4 regions of the Mesorhizobium sp. 131-2-1 genome follow, and region 4 is predicted to be linked to each of the others. Evidence: predicted binding sites of a transcription regulator. Region 4 holds the regulator's gene; each other region holds the start of a gene.
What was found. Region 4 encodes LexA, which represses DNA repair genes until DNA is damaged. Its sites were predicted from a motif close to TGTTCNNNNTGTGTTCNG; they were not measured.

Region 1: the regulator LexA is predicted to act here: its motif matches at 2,668-2,685, upstream of JG743_RS06260 (helicase-related protein).
Region 2: the regulator LexA is predicted to act here: its motif matches at 1,839-1,856, upstream of ruvC (crossover junction endodeoxyribonuclease RuvC).
Region 3: the regulator LexA is predicted to act here: its motif matches at 3,014-3,031, upstream of JG743_RS24150 (sel1 repeat family protein).

What each region holds. Positions count from the first base shown of each region.
Region 1 covers NZ_AP023247.1:1,281,817-1,285,823, forward strand. Annotated here, with positions in the region: gene JG743_RS06260 (helicase-related protein) at 1-2,502, opposite strand, end outside; gene phbB (acetoacetyl-CoA reductase) at 3,225-3,950, opposite strand.
Region 2 covers NZ_AP023247.1:1,237,194-1,241,200, forward strand. Annotated here, with positions in the region: gene JG743_RS06050 (sulfite exporter TauE/SafE family protein) at 1-147, shown strand, start outside; gene JG743_RS06055 (DUF2269 family protein) at 190-741, opposite strand; gene rcdA (protease adaptor protein RcdA) at 1,246-1,776, shown strand; gene ruvC (crossover junction endodeoxyribonuclease RuvC) at 1,898-2,407, shown strand; gene ruvA (Holliday junction branch migration protein RuvA) at 2,418-3,038, shown strand; gene ruvB (Holliday junction branch migration DNA helicase RuvB) at 3,082-4,007, shown strand, end outside.
Region 3 covers NZ_AP023247.1:4,918,289-4,922,295, forward strand. Annotated here, with positions in the region: gene JG743_RS24140 (acetyl/propionyl/methylcrotonyl-CoA carboxylase subunit alpha) at 1-1,044, shown strand, start outside; gene JG743_RS24145 (ABC transporter substrate-binding protein) at 1,100-2,221, opposite strand; gene JG743_RS24150 (sel1 repeat family protein) at 2,614-2,880, opposite strand; gene JG743_RS24155 (DUF2147 domain-containing protein) at 3,316-3,657, shown strand; gene JG743_RS24160 (recombinase family protein) at 3,713-4,007, shown strand, end outside.
Region 4 covers NZ_AP023247.1:3,528,087-3,532,093, reverse strand. Annotated here, with positions in the region: gene trpC (indole-3-glycerol phosphate synthase TrpC) at 1-352, shown strand, start outside; gene moaC (cyclic pyranopterin monophosphate synthase MoaC) at 419-916, shown strand; gene JG743_RS17040 (molybdopterin molybdotransferase MoeA) at 916-2,121, shown strand; gene lexA (transcriptional repressor LexA) at 2,238-2,972, shown strand; gene JG743_RS17030 (ComEC/Rec2 family competence protein) at 2,966-4,007, opposite strand, start outside.

The DNA of each region.
Region 1 (4,007 bases), 2.2 Mb from region 4:
CGCGGCATTGTCCTGCGCCTCGAGCCGCGCCTTGACCTCGGCCGCAGGCTTCGGCTCTGCGCGGTAGCCGAGACCCTTCAGGATCTCTTCCATATCGTCGGCGGTAGCGCCGAGGATCGACATCATCGGCGGCGTCACCATGAAGGCATGGCCGTCATAGGCGCCGTCGGGACGCTGTCCCAGCCCCGGCTTCCAGTTGGTGGCGGGGCGGATCAGATCGGCCAGCCGCTCAAGGATGTCGACGCGCACCGCGCGGCGGCCGAGATTGCGGTAGCCGGCGAGCTTGTAGAAGGTCTTGTCGAAAGCGGGATCGATGACCACCGAGGTGCGGCCCGACGCCAGTGCGTGGACGACATCGCCGAAACCCGGCTTGTCCTTGCCATCGTTCTTCAGCGCCCACAGCAGCGTTACCAGACCGGCAGGCGCCGGCTTGATCAGCGCCGGCACGAAGACGTGGTAGGCGCCGAAGCGCACGCCCAGCCGGCGCAGGGCGGCCCGGCCTTCCTGGTCGAGCGACTTCATCTCCTCGGCGATGTCGCGGCGGTTGATGAGGCCGAAATGCTCGACAAGCTGGAAGGCGATGCCGCGGCCGATGCCGGTGAGTTGCTCGGCGTTCTTCAAATCCACCAGCGGCTTCAGCAGCGACTCGATCTGGAAATTGACGAAGCGCTCGGCGCGCGCGGCGACCTTGTCGCGGCCCGGGCCGGTGAGCTGCTCGTCGGCCAGGAGCACCAGGCGCGGCTTCAGCGGCTCGTCGCCGGCAACCAGCGTCCCGATCGGCGCGCCGATCCAGCGCAGCGTTCCGTCGGAGCCGAGCGCGAGATCGCCATTGGCGCAGGCGCCGAAGCGTTCGGCGCGCGTTTCGAATTCGGCGGCAAGCGCCTTCTGGGCGGCCGTGCGCACGGCCTTGGCATCCTCGCCGCCGGCGCTCTGGTCGGCAGTGAAGCGGAATCCCTGCAACTCGCCGACATGATGACCTTCGACGAGGACGGTTCCGGTTGGGCTGATTTCGGCTTCAGGCATGGTATTTTCTCTAAGGCGCCGCATGAGGACGGAAGTCCTGCGGTCTACGAAGCGTTTCGTCAACCGCTCATGCAGCGCATCCGACAATCTGTCTTCGATTTCGCGCGTCTTTTCCCGCCAGTGTGCCTGATCGGCCAGCCAGCCGGGCCGGTTGGAGACAAAGGTCCAGGTGCGGATCTGGGCGATACGGTGCGACAGCGTGTCGATATCGCCATCGGTCGTGTCGGCGCGGCGGACCTGCTCGGCCATGTAGTTCTCATCGACATGGCCGTGCCTGGCGAGGTCCATGTAGATCGAGGCGATCAGGTCGGCATGCTGGGCCGGCGCGATCTTGCGGTAATCGGGCAGGGCACACGCTTCCCAGAGCAGCGCGACGCGCTTGGCATCGGTGGCGAGTGAGCGGATCTCCTCGTCGCGCGACAGATGCTCCAGCGCCTGCGCATCCACCGCCGGCAGGGCGCGTGTCAGGCCCTCCACCGGAGCGTTGGTCTCGATCGAGCGCTTCAGCGCGTCGAGGCTGGAGAAATCGAAATCGGCAGTGCGCCATTGCATGACCTTCACCGGGTCGAACTCATGGCTCTCGATCTTCTGGACCAGATCCTCGTCCAGCGGATCGACCTGGCCGGTGACGCCGAACGTGCCGTCGCGCAGGTGCCGGCCGGCGCGGCCGGCGATCTGGCCGAGCTCGGCCGCTGTCAGGTTGCGGTACTGGTAGCCGTCGAACTTGCGGTTCTGGGCGAATGCGACGTGGTCGAGGTCGAGGTTGAGCCCCATGCCGATGGCGTCGGTGGCGACGAGGTAGTCGACGTCGCCCGACTGGAACAGCGCCACCTGCGCGTTTCGGGTGCGCGGCGAGAGCGCGCCGAGCACGACGGCGGCACCGCCCTGCTGGCGGCGGATCAGCTCGGCGATGGCATAGACCTCGTCGGCGGAGAAGGCGACGATCGCGGTGCGCCGGGGCAGGCGGGTCAATTTCTTCGAACCGGCATAGGCAAGGTGCGACAGCCTGGGGCGCGTCACCACCGAGACGCCCTTCAGCAGGCGCTGCAGGATGCCCTGCATGGTGGCTGCGCCGAGCAGCAGCGTTTCCTGGCGGCCGCGCAGATGCAGGATACGGTCGGTGAAGATGTGGCCGCGCTCGAGGTCGCCGGCAAGCTGCACCTCGTCGATGGCGACGAAGGCCGCATCGGTCTCGCGCGGCATCGCCTCAACCGTGCAGACCGAGTATCTGGCGCCCGCCGGCTGGATCTTCTCCTCGCCGGTGATCAGCGCCACCTTGTGGGCGCCGACCTTCTCGCAGACGCGCGTATAGACCTCGCGCGCCAGGAGCCTGAGCGGCAGGCCGATGACGCCGCTCTCATGCGCAACCATGCGCTCGATGGCGAGGTGGGTCTTGCCGGTGTTGGTGGGCCCAAGCACGGCCGTCACGTCGCGGCCGGAAAGGATCAACGGCTGGGGGTGTTTCGGCTGGACGTTCATCGGCCCGGAAATGGACTTTCTGCCGCTGGTTGTCGGGGGCGCGCCAGCGATGGCGCGTGTGACAGCCGACACATAGGGATTTCGAGCGCGAAGCGAAAGCGGAATGTTCCGCCGTCAGTCTCCATGGGTCGTGTGAGGGTGCGAAATCCGCCGCCGTTTAACGGTTGGAACGAGTCTGGAACGAATCGGCGACGAATCACTGACTCGCCGAGATTCAGGGTTTGTTCACGGCTACATGTGGATTTTTTGACGATGAGTCTCACCACATGCTGAATCTCTTGATTGGCCCGATTCATGCAGGGCGAATGCGAGTCGCGCGTCGCCGTTAACCTTTGCCGATGAACGACTGGCCTGTCCGTCTGGCCTCGCCCAAGATTATGAAATTCTTGACATTTCCTAACGGATCTTAATCATTCGGACACGTTTCCCGGCCCTCGGCGTTAACGTTCCGGTCAAAGCCGGAACGAATCGGCGACGAATCAGCGATGTCGGTATTTTCTTGGTTTGTTCACCCCAACATGTTGTGTCGCAGGCAGGTTTTCCACCGAGAATCCACAGGTTAGGCACCGGCTTTTGCACAGGCCGCGCGCCAGCCGTTAACCCTTGCGTGCCAGATCGGGGCAAGGCGTCACGCGAGGGCCTGTGCAGCGGAGAGGCGACAAACAAAAACGGGCCGGTTTCCCGGCCCGTTTTTGTCGATGCGTATTTCCCGGCGCGAGGCGTCAAACGAAGTACTGGCCGCCATTCGCTGTGATGGTCGAGCCGGTGATGAAGCCGGCATCGTCGGAAGCGAGGAAGACGACGCAGCGCGCGACTTCTTCCGGCTCGCCCAGCCGGCCGACCGGGATCTGCGGGATGATGCGCTCGTTGAGCACCTTCTCGTCGATCGCCTTGACCATCTCCGTGGCGATGTAGCCGGGGCAGATGACGTTGACGGTGATGCCCGCGCGGGCGCCCTCTTGAGCCAGCGCCTTGGAGAAGCCGATGTCGCCGGCCTTGGCGGCGGAATAGTTGACCTGGCCGGCCTGGCCCTTCTGGCCGTTGATCGAGGAGATGGTGATGACGCGGCCGAACTTGCGGTCGCGCATGCCGCCCCACAGCGGATGCGTCATGTTGAAGACGCCCGACAGGTTGGTGTCGATAACCTCTTTCCACTGCTCGCGCGTCAACTTGTGGAACATGGCGTCGCGGGTGATGCCGGCATTGTTGACCAGCACCGAGACCGGGCCGAGGTCGGCCTCGACCTGCTTGATGCCGGCGGCGCAGGCGTCGTAGTCGGCGACCGACCATTTGTAGACCGGGATGCCGGTCGCGGCCTTGAACTTCGCGGCGGCCTCGTCATTGCCGGCATAGTTCGCGGCAACCGAATAGCCGGCCTTCTTTAAAGCGATCGATATCGCCGCGCCGATGCCGCGCGACCCGCCGGTGACGATTGCTACTTTGCTCATGTGGTCCTCCCATTAAATCGTCTGAGCGAATAGAGGGTAGCGAATAGGGATCTGTCG
Region 2 (4,007 bases), 2.3 Mb from region 4:
CTGATGCCGCTGGCGCCGCTGGCGACCATCGCCGGCGCCTGGCTGGTGCGGCGCATGCGGCCGGAGGTTTTTTATCCGTTCACCTATGCGACCGTGGCCATCGTTGCAGTCAAGCTGCTCTGGGACGGGATCGCCGGCCTGATCTAGGCGGCGAGGGCAACCATCCGGCCGCCCTCGCCAACTGCGCTGTCAGGCGGCGCTCTCCACCAGCCGGCGGTTGCCGCCGAAGGCCAGCGTGGCGCCCGCCGCCACCACCAGAGCCATGCCGGCCAGGATGGCGATGCCATGCGCGGTCGGCTTGAGCACCATGTCGGCGATGATCACCAGCATCACCGAATAGTCGAACCGGGCGGCGCTCATGATGCGCTGGCCCACGGAAAGGGCTGCCGGCGTCACGCCGTCCTTTGCAATCATGGCGGCCATGCGGTCGGCGCTCGGCTTGAACACGAGCATGCCGATCGCGAAGGTCGTGGCGTATCCGGCAAGGCCAATCAGGATCCACAGGTCGGAGAAGCCTACCCAGAAGCCGCACATGATGAGCCCGAAGAGCAGCGTCAGCATCGACATCGGCGCGAAGTAGCGGTTGCCCAATTGACCGGTGGCATGCATCGCCTGCAGCTTGCCCTCGATGTTTCCGGCGCGTTCGGCAAGCAGGCCAAGCAGGAACAACGCGAAACCGCCGCCGACCCATAAAGTGGCCGAGACGACGTGAAGAAATTTGACGATCGAATACCAATCCATGGGTGCTCCTGGCGATTTGCGGTCGAGCGGATTTGCCCGCCGGCTCAGAGGAGCGGGCGTTTAGCCTGGGGCGTGTTTCGGAACGATGTCGCGCCAGCGGCCGGTGTGTTTCGTGGCGCCGAGAGCACCGGGTTTTCGCACCCGCGCGGGCAGCGTCGGCTGTTCTGTTACGGCACAGAAGCGGGGCGCTTGGTAAAAAAATCTCGGCGCCGTTAAGACTTCATTAAGCTTTACAGGCGTTTACTATCCACATCCAGTGATCTGGATTCTTACCGAGTGGTTGGAGCCACTTTGTTTGACGCCTCCCTGTTAAACTCCTGAGAGCCGCCTTATCCGCGGCTCTTTTTTTGTCTGCGGGAACCGTCGGCCGGGGCGTTAACCCTTCGTTAAACATGTGCTTGCCTTCACCTGCGGCGAAGCGCATTTTCAAGCCTAGTCGTTTTAGGGTGCAGGGCGTTACGGCAAGAGTGCTGATTCGGCTTGCGGCAGTGCAGGGGCGTATCGATGAACGAGCCTTCCAAGGGAAGCGCGAAAACCATCAAATTGGCGGAGCGCCGGGTTTTCTCCCAATCCTTCAAGCCGCTCTATCAGGAGGGCATGGGCCTCGTCGAACAGGCCGCCGAATATCTCGACGGCAAGGGTCGGGCCGAGGCCAAGAAACTGTCGCGGACGGCAGCGACGCTCTACGCCGCCGAATCGATGCGACTGACCACCAGGCTGATGCAGGTTGCGTCCTGGCTGCTTCTGCAGCGCGCCGCGAATTCCGGCGAGATGACCCGCGACCAGGTCGCCTCGGAAAAGTCCAAGGTGCGGCTCGACACCGCGTCCGCGCATGACGAGGCGCTCGGCTGGAACGAACTGCCGAAGGATTTTCTCGACCTCGTCACCCGCTCGCTGCGCCTGCAGGCGCTGGTGCGCCGCATGGACGAGGAGATCTACGGCAACGCGTTGGCCGACACGCCGCCGGTCGCCCGCCGCGTCAATCCGGTCTCCGACCAGATCAGCCTGCTCAACACGGCCTTCGCCCGCGGCTGAAAGATCATATCCTCTCTCGTCGGGGCGAATTCTCAAGCAGCCGCTGAGCTGCTGCGAGACATCGTTTCTGGTTTGTTCACATTTTGCTGGCATCGCCCTGCGTCGGAGGTAGACTTGGCGCATGGGGGACGCGATTCGCATCATCGGCATCGATCCGGGGCTGAGGCGCACCGGCTGGGGCATCGTCGAGAGCCTCGGCAATTCGTTGCGTTTCGTCGCCTCCGGCACGGTGCGTTCCGACGACAAGGCGGCGCTCGCGATCAGGCTCTGCCAACTGCATGACGGGCTGGTCGAAGTCCTGCATCAGGCCATGCCACACGAGGCCGCGGTCGAGCAGACCTTCGTCAACAAGGATGCGACGGCGACGCTGAAACTCGGCCAGGCGCGCGGCATCGCCATGCTGGTGCCGGCGCGCGCCGGGCTGGTGGTCGCCGAATATGCCCCCAACGCCGTCAAGAAGGCGGTGATCGGTGTCGGTCACGGCGACAAGAAGCAGATCCACATGATGGTCAAGGTGCTGATGCCGAAAGCGGTGTTCGACACCGACGACGCCGCCGATGCGCTGGCCATCGCCATCTGCCACGCGCATCACCGGCAGAGCGTCGCTTATCGGATGGCGGCGCTGGCGTGAGGGGACAGCCATGATCGGCAAGCTCAAGGGCACGCTGGACGAGATCGACGAGGACTATTGCCTCGTTGACGTGCATGGCGTCGGCTACGTCGCCTATTGTTCGGCACGCACGCTGGCATCGCTGCCGTCGCCGGGCGAGGCGGTGGTGCTGTTCATCGAGACCTATGTGCGCGAGGATATGATCCGCCTCTACGGTTTCCAGTCGGCGCTGGAGCGCGAATGGTTCCGGTTGCTGATGAACAATGTGCAGGGCGTCGGCGCCAAGGTGGCGCTGGCCATCCTCTCGACGCTGGCGCCGGCCGACCTCGCCAACGCGATCGCTTTGCGTGACATTGCCATGGTCTCCCGCGCGCCGGGCGTCGGCAAGAAGGTGGCAGAGCGCATCGTCACCGAACTGAAGGCCAAGGCGCCGGCCTATGCGGGCGCCGCCTCCGGCACGATCGGGCTGAAGCAGGAGCTCGGCGAGGGCGTGGCGCCGGCGCCGATCGCCGATGCCGTCTCGGCGCTGGTCAATCTCGGCTATTCGCGCGACATCGCGGCCAATGCGGTTTCGGCGGCGCTGAAGACGGCCGGCGAGGACGCCGACGCCTCGAAGTTGATCCGCTTCGGCCTGAAGGAACTGGCGCGGTGAGCCTACGCTTGTCCTGGTCCCTGCCGTATGCAAGGAAAGCGGCATGAACCTTTCGCCCCGCCTCATTGCCCCCGACAAGCGCGGCGAGGATGCCGACCAGACCTTGCGGCCGCAGTCGCTCGACGAGTTCGTCGGCCAGGCGGCGGTCAGGGCCAATCTCAAGGTCTTCGTCGATGCCGCCAAGGGCCGTGGCGAGGCGCTCGACCATGTGCTGTTTGTCGGCCCACCGGGCCTCGGCAAGACGACGCTGGCGCAGATCATGGCGCGCGAGCTCGGCGTCAATTTCCGCTCGACCTCCGGGCCGGTCATCGCCAAGGCCGGCGATCTCGCTGCGCTGCTCACCAATCTCGAAGACCGCGACGTGCTGTTCATCGACGAGATCCACCGCCTCAATCCGGCGGTGGAGGAGATCCTTTATCCGGCGATGGAGGATTTCCAGCTCGACCTGATCATCGGCGAGGGGCCAGCGGCGCGTTCGGTCAAGATCGACCTCGCCCGCTTCACGCTGGTCGCCGCCACCACGCGGCTCGGGCTGCTCACCAATCCGCTGCGCGACCGTTTCGGCATTCCGGTGCGGCTGAACTTCTACACGGTCGAGGAGTTGGAGCAGATCGTGCGGCGCGGCGCCCGCATCCTCTCGATGCCGCTCGGCGACGATGGCGCACTGGAGATCGCCCGGCGGGCGCGCGGCACGCCGCGCATCGCCGGCCGGCTGCTGCGCCGGGTGCGCGATTTTGCATCGGTCGCCGGCGATGGCCATGTCGACCGCCGGATCGCCGACGAGGCGCTGACCAGGCTGGAGGTCGACGGGCTCGGCCTCGACGCGCTCGACCGCCGCTATCTGTCGATGATCGCCCGCAATTTCGGCGGCGGGCCGGTCGGCATCGAGACCATCGCGGCGGGGCTCTCCGAACCGCGCGACGCCATCGAGGACATCATCGAGCCCTATCTGATCCAGCAGGGTTTCAT
Region 3 (4,007 bases), 1.4 Mb from region 4:
GTCACCGGCGTCGATCTGGTCGAATGGCAGCTTCGCGTCGCTGCCGGCGAGAAACTGCCCAAGACGCAAGGCGAGATCCAACTCGCCGGCCATGCCTTCGAAGCACGCATCTATGCCGAGGACGCTGCCAAGGGATTCCTGCCGGCGACGGGCACGCTGCATCATCTGAAATTCCCGGATGCCGGGCCGGAGGATGCCGCCATACGCATCGAGACCGGCGTGCGCGCGGGCGATGCGATCTCGCCCTTCTACGATCCGATGATCGCCAAGCTGGTGGCGCATGGCAAGGACAGGCCCTCGGCGCTCGAAGCGCTGCGCAAGGCGCTGGCACGAACCGAAGTCGCCGGCTCAACCGTCAACACCGCCTTTCTTGCAGCGCTCGCCGCGGATGCCGATTTCGTGGCGGGCGATGTCGACACCGGGCTGATCGGCCGGCATCAGGATGAACTGGTGGCGGTCGCCCCTCCGAACGGCGAGATCATTGCCGCCGCGGCGCTAGCCGCCTCCGGCGCCAGCGCGCAGGCACCGAGCAGCGATCCCTGGTCGTCGCTCGCCGGCTACGCGCATTTCCACACGGTGGAGCGCCGCACCCGGCTGCGCCTCGGCGAGGAGGATATCCTCGCGCGCGTTTCGGTGCGGCCGGACGGCCGCTTCCAAGTGGCGCTCGAAGCGCCCTACGAAGAGGTCAATTCCCACGACCTCAGGACCGCCCCTCGCCTCGCCCGCTGGCCAGGCCACGTCACCGTGTTCGACGATGCCGTCGGCTACAGTTTCGTGGTGCCAGACCCGCTGGCAAAGGCCGACGAGGCCGCAGCCGCCTCGGGCAGCCTACGGGCGCCGATGCCGGGCCTGGTCAAGCTGGTGCGCGCGGCAAAGGGCGATGCCGTCATCAAGGGCCAACCGCTCTTGATCCTGGAGGCGATGAAGATGGAGCACACCATCGCGGCCCCGCATGACGGGGTGATCGCCGAGATCGCGGCCGAGGGCGCGCAGGTCAGCGACGGCACCGTGCTGGTGCGCTTCGCCGAAGAGATGCAGACATAAAAAATGGAAATGGCCGGAATAGATCCGGCCATTTCCAACTGTCAGGCAGGCAAGATTACGGCTGGATCGGCGCGTATTTGCCGTCGTGCCACTGGTTGATGTCGTAGCTGGCGTTCTTCAGGTCGCCCTTCTCGTCGAAGATGACGTCGCCGACAACGGTGCTGATCGGCTGGCCGTTCTTCAGCGCGTCCGCCACCTTGGCCGGGTCGTCGCTGCCGGCGCGCTTGATGCCCTCGGCGAAAGCCTGGACCACGGCGTAGGAGAACAGCGTGAAGCCTTCCGGCACGAAGCCGCCTGCCTTGATCTTGGCGACGGCGTCCTTGGCTTCCGGCTTGGCCTGCGGATCGGACGGGAAGACGAACATCGTGCCTTCGCCGGCCGGCCCGGCGACCTGCCAGAATTCCGGCGAGGCGATCGAGTCCGGCATGATCAGCTGGAACTTGACGTTCTGCTCGGCCGCCTGGCGCAGAATAAGGCCGGCTTCAGGGTGATAGCCGCCGAAATAGACGACGTCGGCCTTCAGTTCCTTCAGCTTGGTGACGAGGGCCGAATAGTCCTTCTCGCCGGCATTGATGCCTTCATAATCCACCTCGGTGAGGCCGCCGGCATTCATCGTCGCCTTGACGGCGTCGGCCACGCCCTGGCCGTAGGCGCTCTTGTCATGCAGGATGACAACGTTCTTGCCGGCATATTTCTTGGCGATCCACGGACCGATGAAGGCGCCCTGCGCGTCGTCGCGCGTGTAGAGGCGCATGATCGTCGGCCAGCCGGCCTTGGCGGCGGCGTCGGTAAGCACCGGGTTCGACGAGGCGGGGCTCATCATCAGCGTGCCGGCTTCGGCATAGACGGCGGAGGCCGGAATGCTGGAGCCCGAGCAGGCATGGCCGTCGACGAATTTGGTGCCGTCGGCGACGATGCGGTTGGCGACCGAAACCGCCTGCTTCGGATCGCACTGGTCGTCCTGGATGTCGAGCTTGATCTGGTTGCCGTTGACCCCGCCGGCGGCGTTGATGGCGTCGGCGGCGGCCTGCGCGCCCTGCTTGAACTGGTCGCCGATCGTGGCAAGCTGTCCGGTCATCGGGCCGACCACCGAAATGGTGATGTCGTCGGCAAACGCCAAGGGAGCGCTCATCATCAGGCCCAATGCGGCCGCGCTCAAAATACCCAATTTTTTCATAGCGATAACTCCTCCACTATCGCGCGGCCGGTCCGGCCGCGCTTCTTCTCAGAGAGGCCGGACAATTTCACCCTTCGTCCGGCATGTCTTGGCGCATCGACGGTACTCGATTGGGCCTGTGCGCGTGGCTGGAAACTCTTGTTTGACCCTGATCTTTCCGAAAGCCGGGTCCCACTTTTTGGGATCATGGCCCAAAACGGCAAAAGCCGCGCCGGCCTTGTCCCGGCCGGTCGCGGCTTTTGCCAAACGAGCTTCCCCGAACGCCCCCGCGCCCGAAAACCCCACTCGCTTCCCTGTCTTCCTGTTCGTCCAGCCGTCTTGCCGCGGCCTTGTCCCTGGCACCGGCCGTCTTGCGCGGCCTTGGCCCGAAGCGTTTCCGCCCTCGTTATTCCTCAGTGCATCGTCATCCATTCGCGCGCTTCGCGCAGCGCCCGGGCGATCTCGGCCTTGGACATGGCCGCCGATAGTTCCGAGCGCAACGCGGCGGCGCGGACCGAACCCTTGATCGCGGCGATGTTGAACCATTTGTGGGCGGCCACGACGTCGGTCTCGCAATCGCGGCCGGTCGCATACATCATGCCCAGTTCGAAAAGAATGTCGGCCTGGGCGGTTGCCCCCATGGCGCCGAAGCCGGCTTCAAGCATTTCAAAACGTGCCATTTCAATCCCCTGTCTGGCTCCCGAGAGCTGCCTCCTTCTGTCCCTTGGTATCCCTCGGGGGGCCGCTCTTTCGATGCTTTCGAGGATGAAGCCGAGCCTTGAATCCGTCGTTAAATGGCGTGCTTAATTTGAGGAAAACAAAGCTAAAACAAGAGGTAAACGCTCAAATTCGTTAAGCATACAAAGCCCGCAATTCAGCCTGTTTGCGGCAAATTTGACGAAAACTTCGAACGACCGGGTCAAGACTCCGCTAACCACGGGAACCAAAGACGACGAAGCGATCCGTTCATTTCCGCGTTGAAGGGGGGGCGGCAAAATCCTGCAACCTTCCCCGGCGGCACCGCTTTCGTTTTGCCGGAAGCTGGATTAGCTTACGTTTGCGTAAGGGGTAGGAAGGCGGGACGGAGCCCACCGAAACCTATAGGGAGGACAGAAATGTTGCGAAAAGTGAGCCTGGCCGTAGCGGCCACCTTGATCCTGGCCGGCACGGCCTTTGCCGATCCGATCGAAGGCAATTGGAAGACGCAGGCCGGCGATACGGCGGCGATCGGCGGGAGCGACGCGTTTTCCATCACGCTGAAAACCGGCAAATATGCCGGCAAGACCATCGGCTCGCTCAAGCCGGCAGGCGACAACAAATATGCCGGCAGCATCACCGATCCGGCAAATGACAAGACCTATTCCGGCAAAGCGACGCTTTCGGGCACGTCGCTGAAGATGAGCGGCTGCGTGCTTGGCGGCCTGATCTGCAAGAGCCAGACCTGGACTAGACAGTAACTCTGCAGACTGATATCCCCGGCGTCTCCAGACACCCACGGAGACGCCATCCGCTATGCTACAACCCCGAGACCTCAAGGGCCGCACCGCGATTTCGTACGCTCGCTGGAGTTCCGGCAAGCAGACACAGGGCGACAGCCTTGCCAGACAGACTAAGAATGCCGAGGAGTTCTGTGCGGCGCATGGGCTGACGCTGGACCAGAAGTTGACCGACGAAGGTATCTCCGCCTTCAAGGGCGCGAACCTTGAAGCCAGCCTTGGCCAATTCGTCAGCGATGTCAGGACCGGCAAGATACCCAATGACGTGGTCCTGATCGTCGAGAACATTGACCGCATCACCCGCGTGAAGC
Region 4 (4,007 bases):
GGCGCTGGTCGAGGTGCATGACGAGGCCGAAATGGAGCGGGCGCTCCGGCTCTCGTCGCGGCTGATCGGCATCAACAACCGCGACCTCAGGACGTTCGAGACCAGCCTCGATGTCTCGGAGCGGCTGGCGGCGATGGTGCCGGCAGGCCGGCTGCTGGTCAGCGAAAGCGGCATCTTCACGCATCAGGACTGCCGCCGGCTGGAGAAGAGCAAGATCGGCACCTTCCTGGTCGGCGAGAGCATGATGCGGCAGGCCGACGTGGCCGCCGCGACGCAGCTTCTGCTCACGGGCAAGGCGCCGGATGCATCGGCCCGAAAATCGGAATCGATTTTCGGAGAGCACGATGCATAGATTTGAAGTGATAGAGCGTAGTTTGTGCGTCCGAAGGGACGCACATCGCTCTATGGCGATCTGAGCATGGCGGCCGCCCTCACCCATCTCGGCGCTTCGGGCGAAGCCAACATGGTCGATGTCGGCGACAAGGCCGAGACGGTGCGCACCGCAATCGCCGAGGGTTTTGTCTCGATGCGCGCCGAAACGCTGGAGATGATCCTTGCCGGCGACGCCAAGAAGGGCGACGTGCTGGGCACGGCGCGCATTGCCGGCATCATGGCGGCGAAACGCGCGCATGAATTGATCCCGCTCTGCCACCCGCTGCTTCTCACCAAGGTTTCCGTTGAGATCGAACCGGACACGTCCTTGCCCGGCCTGAGGGTCACCGCGCTTGCTCGCGTCACCGGCAAGACCGGCGTCGAGATGGAAGCGCTGACGGCGGCCTCGGTCGCCTGCCTCACCATCTACGACATGGCCAAGGCCGCCGACCGCGCTATGGTGATCTCCGGCATCAGGCTGGTCGAGAAGACCGGCGGCAAGTCCGGCGACTACAAGTCGGCCGGACGCGCGGAAAGCGCCTGATGGCGCTGGTCCCGGTCGCCGAGGCGCTCGAGCGCCTGCTGGACGGAGCTGCACCGCAGGCCAGCGAAAGCGTGGCGCTGATCGACGCCACCGGTCGGGTTCTGGCCGAGCCCGTGGTGGCATTGCGCACGCAACCGCCCTTCAACGCCTCCGCCATGGACGGCTATGCAGCGCGCGCCGCCGATGTCGCATCGGTGCCGGCGCGGCTTTCGGTGATCGGCATGGCGCCGGCCGGCCGCGGCTTCGACGGCAGCGTCGGCGCGTCGCAAGCCGTGCGCATCTTCACCGGCGCGCCGGTACCCGAGGGCGCCGACACCATCGTCATCCAGGAGAATGTCAGGGACCTCGGCGGCGGCACGGTCGAGGTGACCGAGCCGACGGCGCAAGGCCGCAACATCCGCCGCGTCGGACTCGATTTCGCGCAAGGCGATGTGCTGCTCGAAAGGGGCCGCCTGCTTGATCCCGCGGCACTGTCGTTGGCGGCATCCGCCAATCATCCGCGTTTGAGCGTGGTGAAGCGGCCGCTGGTCGCCATCATCGCCACCGGCGACGAACTGCTGCCGCCCGGCAGCGAGCTCGGTCCCGACCAGATCATTTCATCCAACGCCTATGGCGTCGCCGCCGCCGCGCAATCGGTCGGCGCCCGCGCGCTCGATCTCGGCATCGCCGCCGACCGCAAGGAAGCGATCGCCGCGCTGGTCAGGCAGGCGGTCGAGCAGGAGGCCGACGTCATTGTCACGCTGGGCGGCGCCTCGGTCGGCGACCACGATCTGATCCACGACGTGCTGACCGGCGAAGGCATGACGCTCGATTTCTGGAAGATCGCCATGCGCCCGGGAAAGCCGCTGATGTTCGGCCGGCTGGGCCGCACGCGCTGCATCGGCCTGCCGGGCAATCCTGTCGCCAGCCTGGTCTGCTCGCAATTGTTCCTGAAGCCGCTGCTGGCGCGGCTCGGCGGCCGCGACTTCCGGCAGGACATGCGCGAGGCGCTGCTGGGCGCGGCGATGCAGGCCAATGATCTCAGGCAGGATTACGTGCGCGCCGTGGTCCGCGAAGAAGCCGGCTCACTGGTTGCCACCCCCTTCGGCATCCAGGACTCCTCGATGCTGCGCATGCTCGCCGACGCCAACGGCCTTGTCGTGCGGGAACCCTTTGCCCCAGCCGCTGCCGCAGGCGACGCTTGCCGCGTGCTGATGCTACGCTGAACAAAACGTCAACGCATTCATTAAACTTTAAACGGTTGCGGAACACAACTGGAACAGATAGTGTTTGTTCTGGGTTTGTTTTTCCGATTCTGGTTTCAGAACCCGTGGGGGCCGCCATGCTGACGCGCAAACAACATGAACTCCTGATGTTCATCCATGAACGTCTGAAGGAAAGCGGCATTCCGCCCTCATTCGACGAGATGAAGGAAGCGCTCGATCTCGCCTCCAAATCGGGCATCCACCGGCTGATCACGGCGCTGGAGGAGCGTGGCTTTATTCGCCGGCTGCCGAACCGGGCGCGTGCGCTGGAAGTGCTGCGCCTGCCCGATTCGATCGCGCCCGGCCTCAATGCGGCGAAGAAATTTTCACCGAGCGTCATCCAGGGAAGTCTCGGACAGGGCAATCTCGGCCGGCAGATCAAACCGGCGTCGCCATCGCGCACCCCAAGCAACGATGACGACGCGGTGTCGGCGGTGTCGATCCCGGTGATGGGCCGCATCGCCGCCGGTGTGCCGATCGACGCCATACAGCACCAGACGCATTCGATCTCGGTGCCGCCGGACATGATCTCGGGCGGCGAGCACTATGCGCTGGAGGTCAAGGGCGATTCGATGATCGAGGCCGGCATCTTCGACGGCGACACGGTCATCATCCGCAACGCCGACACCGCGAGCCCCGGTGAAATCGTTGTGGCGCTGGTAGACGAGGAGGAAGCAACGCTGAAGCGCTTCCGCCGCAAGGGCGCATCGATCGCGCTCGAAGCCGCCAACCCGGCCTATGAGACCCGCATTTTCGGGCCCGACAGGGTCAAGGTGCAAGGCAAGCTGGTCGGGCTGATCCGGCGCTACTGAGCGGGCTGCGGCTTGGTGCCCGGCTGCTCGGGCCTCTCGTAAGGCGGCAGGCCGCGCGCCTCGCGTGAGTAGCTGCGCTGTTCGTGCCAGGGCCGGTACGGCTTTTCGACGGCGTAGCGGATTGTTGCCTGTGCGGTTGCTGATTGTCGATCGAAGAAGACGGCGGCACTCCCCGAACGAGCGAGCTGGCGCTTGGTGACGACGAGGGCCAGCGAGTTCCAGCAGGGGCTGTAGGCGGTGGCGTCGTCGATGACGATGAGGTCAGCGAAGGCGCAGGCCGGCCGCGCCGTCTTGCGGTCATCGGCGAGCGCCACGATCGCGCCGGACGGATGCCGGGCAAGGCATAGCCCGCCCTTGCAATAGAACGGCGAGCCCGACGGCAGCTCGAGCGGATCGATGTCGAAGCGCGCGTCCCCTGTCTCGAAGGTCTCCGGCTCGACGATGGTCTCGGCCACCAGCGCACGTTTCCAATTGTCAGTGGTGAATTCGTTCGGCCGCGCCCTGTTGATGGCGAGCTCGCCGCCGCCGATCGGCATTGCCACCAGATGCGCGTCCTCCGAGATGAGCACGTCCGGCGTGCGGACGTTCGAGACCGTCAGCAGGCTGGCCAGAGCGAAGGGAACGGCCGCCAGTCGCAGCCAGGTGGTGGCCATGGTTGCGATAACCAGCGCAATCGTCACAAAAACCACGGATTGGATGGAGATCAGCCCGACCGCATCGATCGGCGAGCGTTCGGAAATCCACGCCGAGACGGCGATCATCGCCGTCAGTCCCTTGCCCATGACATAAAGGAACGGACCGTCGGCGCCGAAAGGCATCGCCAGCGCGCTAAGCACGGCGAAAGGCATTACGACCAGCGAGACGATCGGCATCACGGCCAGGTTGGCGACAAGGCTGAGCGGCGAAACGCGCTGGAAGTGCCAGATGGCGAAATGTGCCGTGGCGCCGCCGGCAATGATCGAGGTCATGGCAAGGCCGCCCATCCCCAGCACCAACTTTCGCGACGCGAAGCGAAGGAACGACCGCTTTGGCGGC